DNA from 3 places in the Pantoea sp. X-Soil-YNGN-844 genome. Region 3 is predicted to be linked to each of the others. Evidence: predicted binding sites of a transcription regulator. Region 3 holds the regulator's gene; each other region holds the start of a gene.
The links. Region 3 encodes PurR, which represses purine synthesis genes. Its sites were predicted from a motif close to CANGCAAACGTTTGCNTG; they were not measured.
Positions count from the first base shown of each region.

Region 1 (2,272 bases), 660 kb from region 3:
CAAACAGCAGCGCAGGCGCAGTGGCGTAAACCGGCACGCTGGAGGCCAGCGGCGAGAAGAATAGCGCCAGCAGAAACAGCACACCCACCACGATCGCGGTCAGTCCGGTACGGCCACCGGCACTCACGCCCGCCGCCGATTCCACATAGCTGGTGGTGGTCGAGGTACCGAGCAGCGAACCAAACAGTGCAGCCGCACTGTCGGCAATCAGCGCACGGCCCATCTTCGGCACATTGCCCTGCTCATCCGCCAGACCGGCACGTTTCGTCACGCCCAGCAACGTGCCGGTGTTATCAAACACATCAACAAACAGGAAGGCAAAAATCACGCTGATCAGGCCGACGTTAAATGCCCCGGCGATATCCAGCTGCAGGAAGGTCGGTGCAATGGATGGCGGCGCAGAGAAGACGCCCGCGAACGGCGACAGCCCGATGCCCATCGAGATAAAGGTCACCAGCAGAATACCGATCAGCACCGCACCCGTGACGCGACGCGCTTCCAGTACCACGATCACCACAAAGCCAAGCATCGCCAGCAGCGGACCCGGTTTGGTCAGATCGCCAATGCCCACCAGCGTCGCCGGGTTATCGACCACGATGCCCGCCCCTTCCAGCGCAATAATCGCCAGGAACAGCCCGATACCTGCTCCAATCCCAGCGCGCAGCGGCAGTGGGATACTGGCAATAATCCACTCACGGATTTTAAACAGCGACATCGCGAAGAAAATTACCGCCGAGAGAAACACCGCGCCCAGCGCAACCTGCCACGTGTAGCCCATGTGCAGCACCACGGTATAGGTGAAGAAGGCGTTCAGTCCCATGCCGGGTGCCAGCGCGATCGGGTAGTTCGCAATCAGCCCCATCAGCACGCAGCCAATCGCCGCCGCCAGACAGGTCGCGACAAACACCGCGCCCTTATCCATGCCGGTTGCGCCCAGAATGCTCGGGTTCACAAACAGAATATAGGCCATCGCCAGGAAGGTAGTGATCCCGGCGATAATCTCGGTACGAACCGTGGTGTTATGCGCTTTGAGTTTGAATAGTTTTTCTAACATCATCATCTCTCGATACAGGAGACAGCCGTCTCTCTTGCCAAAGGGGTTTGTATGCTGATTATTCTGTTTCCGGGACATGGATGCCGGCCGCTGCATACTTGCGTGCCAGAACCGCCTGAAATCCCTGCGTTACCCACAGCCCGAAGCAATTGCCATGCCATCTGCCGACGCAATCGATTACCTGGCAGAGCCGGACACGCCTAAGAAGATTCCGAATCAAAACAGGGCGCGATTATGGTGCAATGCACCGATCCCGCGCAATCGTTTTCCTGCGGCAAATCAGCAACCGCCAAAAACTCTGCGCCAGCGCACGCTTCCATACTCTCACAGGCGAAGCTGGTCACGTTTCAGCACGCTGCCTCAGCAACCTTTTCAGGCCTGTGTAGACTCCAGAATTAACTCTTTCGTAACATTGAGGCCGCGCCATGAAGCCAGCGATTTTGGTGGTGGATGATGATCCTGCTGTCTGCGACGTCCTGCAGGATGCGTTAAGTGAACATCTGTTAACGGTCTACCGCTGTCATCAGGGACGCGAGGCACTATCAATGCTCAGCGAACACCCGGAGATTTCACTGGTGATGCTGGATATGATGCTGCCCGATACCAACGGGCTGCTGGTGTTACAGCAGCTCCAGCGTCAGCGACCCGAGGTACTGGTGATTATGCTGACTGGTATGGGTTCCGAAGCGGAGATGGTGGTGGGTCTGGAGATGGGGGCAGATGATTACATCGCCAAACCCTTTAATCCCCGCGTGGTGGTGGCCCGCGCCCGTGCCGCTTTGCGCCGCAACGGGCGTATCGCACAGGCCGATCCTGAGCAGGCAGGCTGGCGTTTTGGCGGCTGGCAACTGGACGATGGCCGCTGCCAGCTGTTTAATCCGCAGCGCGAACTGGTGCCGCTGACCCAGGGAGAATACAGTCTGCTGCGCGCGCTGGTGCGCCACGCCCGCAAAGTACTGACCCGCGATCAGCTGCTGGAGCTGACCCACAGCGAAAGCCTCGATGTGTTTGACCGCACCATCGACGTGCTGATCATGCGACTGCGCCGCAAAATTGAAACCAACCCGCATCAGCCTGATCTGATCCGCACTATTCGCGGGCTGGGTTACGTCTTTTCGGCTGACGTGATGAAACCGGAAATCGCACCGCGCGCCAGCCAGATCGCCTGAGTCATTCTGAGCGGCCTGCCAGTGACAGGCGTGCTCACCTCAGTCGTCA
Region 1 is NZ_AP036007.1:2,488,597-2,490,868, forward strand. It holds gene AC6I8C_RS11685 (NCS2 family permease) at 1-1,057, opposite strand, end outside; gene AC6I8C_RS11690 (response regulator) at 1,480-2,223, shown strand; gene AC6I8C_RS11695 (SDR family oxidoreductase) at 2,263-2,272, opposite strand, start outside.
Region 1: a site for PurR is predicted at 1,309-1,326, ahead of AC6I8C_RS11685 (NCS2 family permease). Genes of this name have one in related genera too.

Region 2 (2,272 bases), 510 kb from region 3:
ACTCGCCAGACTCCTCGCTTGCTGCCGGCTGACGGTAATAGGCCGGATATTCGTTACCGCTCTGGTAGCGACTCTGATAGCGGTAACCGTTTTTCACATAGGGCACTGAGTGATCTTCCGGCGGCAGCCGATCGATAATCTCTTTTAATACCCGGTCCTGCAGCGGCTGCTGCGATGACATGATTTTTTTGCCGTAATTGTTTTCGGCACGCAGGTAATCAAGGACTTCGCTGTTTTCGCGTTTGTCGTCGCGCAGCCAGTAGTAGTCGTCAACGCGCGTCTCGCCGTGCAACGTCATCTCATGGGGAATTTTTTTTGCGATGGGTGCTTTCATCCATCCGTCTCCATCAACGTAATGATCTGTAAGCGTAACACTTCAGCAGCCGGAAGCCAGGTATGACGAGAGAAGCTGCCGCTGGCCAATCACTTCGTGTGACCAGCCAGCGGACTTCAGCCAGGATTAACCGGCAGGCAGACGGGCTTTTTCAGCCTGAAGATCCTGCTGGATGCCGTCGCGGACATCCTGAGGAATTTTCAGCGCGTCGCCCAGCGCGGAGAGATAGCTGCGTTCCATAAAGTGATCGACGTCGATAGCGGTGCAGCTCAGGAAGTAAAGCTCCAGCGCCTCTTCCTCATTTTTCACATCGGCGGCCAGCCACTGCGGATCCAGCGGACGGTTCATCGCTTTCTGAATCAGCTGTTCTGCATCCTGGCCGTAACCGGACTGATGAATATTCTGCTCAATGGCTGCCCGCTCCTGATCGTCGATGTGTCCGTCACTTTTAGCGGCAAACACCAGCGCCGTGACCAGACGTTCAGCGCGCTGGTCGACTGGCGTCTGAGCCACGCCAAAGTCAGGTTCATTCTGGTGCGCTTCGCTGACCCGCTGCTTATATTTATTCCACAGCACCGCACCAGCGGCCGCGCCACCACCAATAATCAGCGCTTTGCCGCCATATTTGGTCAGCAGTTTGCGTGAAGATTTACTGGAGACCAGCATGGCGGCCAGACCGCCCAGCGCACCCGGTGCCAGCATGTCACTTAAGCCGCCGCCCGATTTTCCTTCACCGCCCCTCTTTGCCAGTACCGACTGAATCTGTTGCAACCAGTTATTCATCATTCACTCCTTTCAGGATGTCAGCACGCTATCCTGACCAAAAGCATGTCAGGAAACGTCAGAGCGGGAAAAGTACAGCAAAAAGCAGTGTCAGATGGACGAAAGATGAGAACGCAAACGTTTTCGTTTATACTTGCGCGCGAATTTTGACTGCTTAGGTGAATGTATGACAACTCTCGGAACAGCGCTGCGTCCGGCGGCGACGCGTGTAATGCTATTGGGTTCAGGTGAACTGGGTAAAGAGGTGGCGCTGGAGTGTCAGCGTCTGGGTGTGGAAGTGATTGCGGTGGATCGTTACGCCGATGCCCCGGCGATGCATGTCGCCCATCGCAGCCATGTGATCAATATGCTGGATGGAGCAGCGCTGGCTGCGCTGATTGCCGAAGAGAAGCCTGACTTTGTGGTGCCGGAAATCGAAGCTATCGCCACGGATACGCTGGTTGAGCTGGAGCAGCAGGGCCAGCGCGTGGTTCCGACCGCCCGTGCCGCAAAGCTGACCATGAACCGCGAAGGCATTCGCCGCCTGGCGGCTGAAGAGTTGTCACTGCCCACTTCACGCTATCGCTTTGCCGACAGCAAAGCGCGTTTCGATGAAGCCGCGACCGAAATCGGCTTCCCGTGCATTGTAAAACCGGTGATGAGTTCATCCGGCAAAGGCCAGAGCTTTATCCGCGACGCCAGCCAGCTGGAGAAAGCCTGGGATTATGCCCAACAGGGTGGTCGTGCCGGTGCCGGACGCGTCATCGTTGAAGGCGTTGTTAACTTCGATTTTGAGATCACCCTGCTGACCATCAGCGCCGTCGATGGCATTCACTTCTGTGCACCGATTGGTCACCGACAGGAGGATGGCGACTATCGTGAATCCTGGCAGCCGCAGCAGATGAGTGACCTGGCGCTACAGCGGGCGCAGGATGTTGCCGCGCAGGTGGTGAAGGCGCTGGGGGGCTATGGCCTGTTTGGCGTTGAGCTGTTTGTCTGCGGTGATGAGGTGGTGTTCAGTGAAGTGTCGCCACGTCCTCACGACACCGGCATGGTGACGCTGATTTCACAGGATCTGTCAGAGTTTGCGCTGCACGTGCGGGCGTTTCTGGGTCTGCCGATCGGCGGGATTCGTCAGTATGGTCCATCGGCATCTGCCGTTATCCTGCCGCAACT
Region 2 is NZ_AP036007.1:2,336,296-2,338,567, forward strand. It holds gene AC6I8C_RS10970 (prolyl oligopeptidase family serine peptidase) at 1-334, opposite strand, end outside; gene AC6I8C_RS10975 (tellurite resistance TerB family protein) at 461-1,117, opposite strand; gene purT (formate-dependent phosphoribosylglycinamide formyltransferase) at 1,284-2,272, shown strand, end outside.
Region 2: a site for PurR is predicted at 1,228-1,245, ahead of purT (formate-dependent phosphoribosylglycinamide formyltransferase). Genes of this name have one in related genera too.

Region 3 (2,272 bases):
CGGCTTTTTTATTAGTGCAGAATGGCAGTAAAACTAAAGGCCACAATCATCAGCAGACAGCCGATAGTGGTCATCAAAGCCAGTTTCAAATCGGTACTCATTGCTTGCTCCTTAGTCACACACTTTGCAGGGATATGGCATTTTCCCACAGGGTCCGGTAAAAATCTCGTTTTATCCGTTCAGCCTTGTTAGAATCCCGCCTTTGTTGCGCAACGCGCGCATCCCTGATTCCGTTTGCGCATCTTTTCAGGCGTTTTTTCTCCGCCAGTCGCCTGTTTACCGGCCAGAAAAGCCGCATTTTTGCGGAAAAAACCCTGAGCAGACGCAAACGTTTAACATTACGCTTATCATAGAGTTAGGTAAGCACTGGAGTCCGATTTTCATGGCAACAATTAAAGATGTGGCGAAACGCGCTGGCGTCTCAACGACCACCGTTTCGCACGTCATCAATAAAACACGCTTTGTCGCTGAAGAGACACGCGAGGCGGTCTGGCAGGCAATTAAGGAACTGCACTACTCGCCAAGTGCGGTGGCGCGCAGCCTGAAAGTAAACCACACCAAAACGTTGGGCCTGCTTGCCACCTCCAGCGAAGCGCCCTATTTCGCTGAAATTATTGAAGCGGTTGAAAACCACTGTTTTGATAAAGGCTATACGCTGATTCTGGGTAATGCGCATAACGACCTGCAAAAACAGCGCGCCTACCTCAGCATGATGGCGCAGAAGCGCGTCGATGGCCTGCTGGTGATGTGCTCTGAGTATCCGGACGATCTGCTGCAGATGCTGGAAGAGAACCGCAATATCCCGATGGTGGTGATGGACTGGGGTGAATCGCGCGCCGACTTTACCGATACGGTTCTCGATAACGCCTTCCAGGGCGGCTATCTGGCGGGACGTTATCTGATTGAACGCGGACACCGTGATATTGGTGCTATCCCCGGTCAGATGGAGCGTAACACCGGCGGCGGACGCCATGCCGGTTTCCTGAAGGCACTGGAAGAAGCGGGTATTCAGCCGCGTGCCGAGTGGATTGTACAGGGTGACTTTGAGCCGGAATCGGGCTATCAGGCGATGCAGCAGATCCTGTCGCAGAAGCAGCGTCCGACGGCGGTGTTCTGTGGCGGTGACATCATGGCGATGGGCGCGATTTGCGCCGCCGACGAGATGGGTTTGCGCGTCCCACAGGATATTTCGGTGATCGGCTATGACAATGTGCGCAACGCCCGTTATTTCGCACCGGCCCTGACCACAGTGCATCAGCCTAAAGCCCAGTTGGGTGAGAAAGCGCTGGAAATGCTTCTGGACCGCATTACCAGTAAGCGCGAAGTGTCACAAACGATTGAGGTCCATCCCACGCTGATTGAGCGCCGTTCCGTGGCCGATGGCCCGTTCCGCGACTATCGCCGTTAATGCTCGCTTAACCACTCCTGATTAAGAGTTTGCGCATCACCCAGATAGCTGAGCAACCAGCCTGTCGCCGGTGATGCGCGATCCTCAGCCCAGCTGACGCAACAGGGGCTATCCGGAAATGCCACCGGCAGCGTCAGTTCGACCAGCTCGCCGCTGTCGAGCAGTGGTCTGGCCAGATGACCCGGCACCATCGCCACACATAAGCCTGCCTGCACGCATTCCAGTCCGGTTTGCCACTCCGGCACCACCAGCCTGCGCTGGTTATCCAGCGTCCATGTCATACGACGCGGCAGTGCGCGTGATGTATCTTCCAGCACCAGTGACGGCCAGCTACGCAGCGTATCATCATCGATCTGGCTCGCCTGCGTCAGAGGATGCTCGGGCGCGACCACGCAACGCCAGTTGAGCATACCCATATCGCGAAATGCAAACCGTCCGCCTACCGGAATCGCCTGAGTGGCCCCAATCGCAACTTCCACCCGACCGTCGGCCAGCGCATCCCAGACGCCGTTAAAAACTTCATAGCTGATGATCAGTTCCATATCGGGAAAGTGGCGATAGAAGTCTTTAACCAGCTGCCGGGTGCGCTGAGGTTTTGCGATACGGTCAACGGCAATGCTGAGCTGCCCCCGCCAGCCGTTGGCCAGTTGCTGACACTGCCGCCGGGTGGCAAGCATTTTTTTGATGACGCTGCGCCCTTCCCGGACAAAATGTTCGCCTGCTGGCGTCAGCACTACTTCGCGATGCTGGCGTTCGAACAGTGGCACTGCCAGCCAGTTCTCCAGCTGACGCACCGTGTAGCTGATAGCAGAGGGCACCCGATGTAACTCCTGCGCGGCGGCGCTGAAACTGCCCCCGCGGGCA
Region 3 is NZ_AP036007.1:1,823,652-1,825,923, reverse strand. It holds gene cydH (cytochrome bd-I oxidase subunit CydH) at 12-101, opposite strand; gene purR (HTH-type transcriptional repressor PurR) at 383-1,408, shown strand; gene punR (DNA-binding transcriptional activator PunR) at 1,405-2,272, opposite strand, start outside.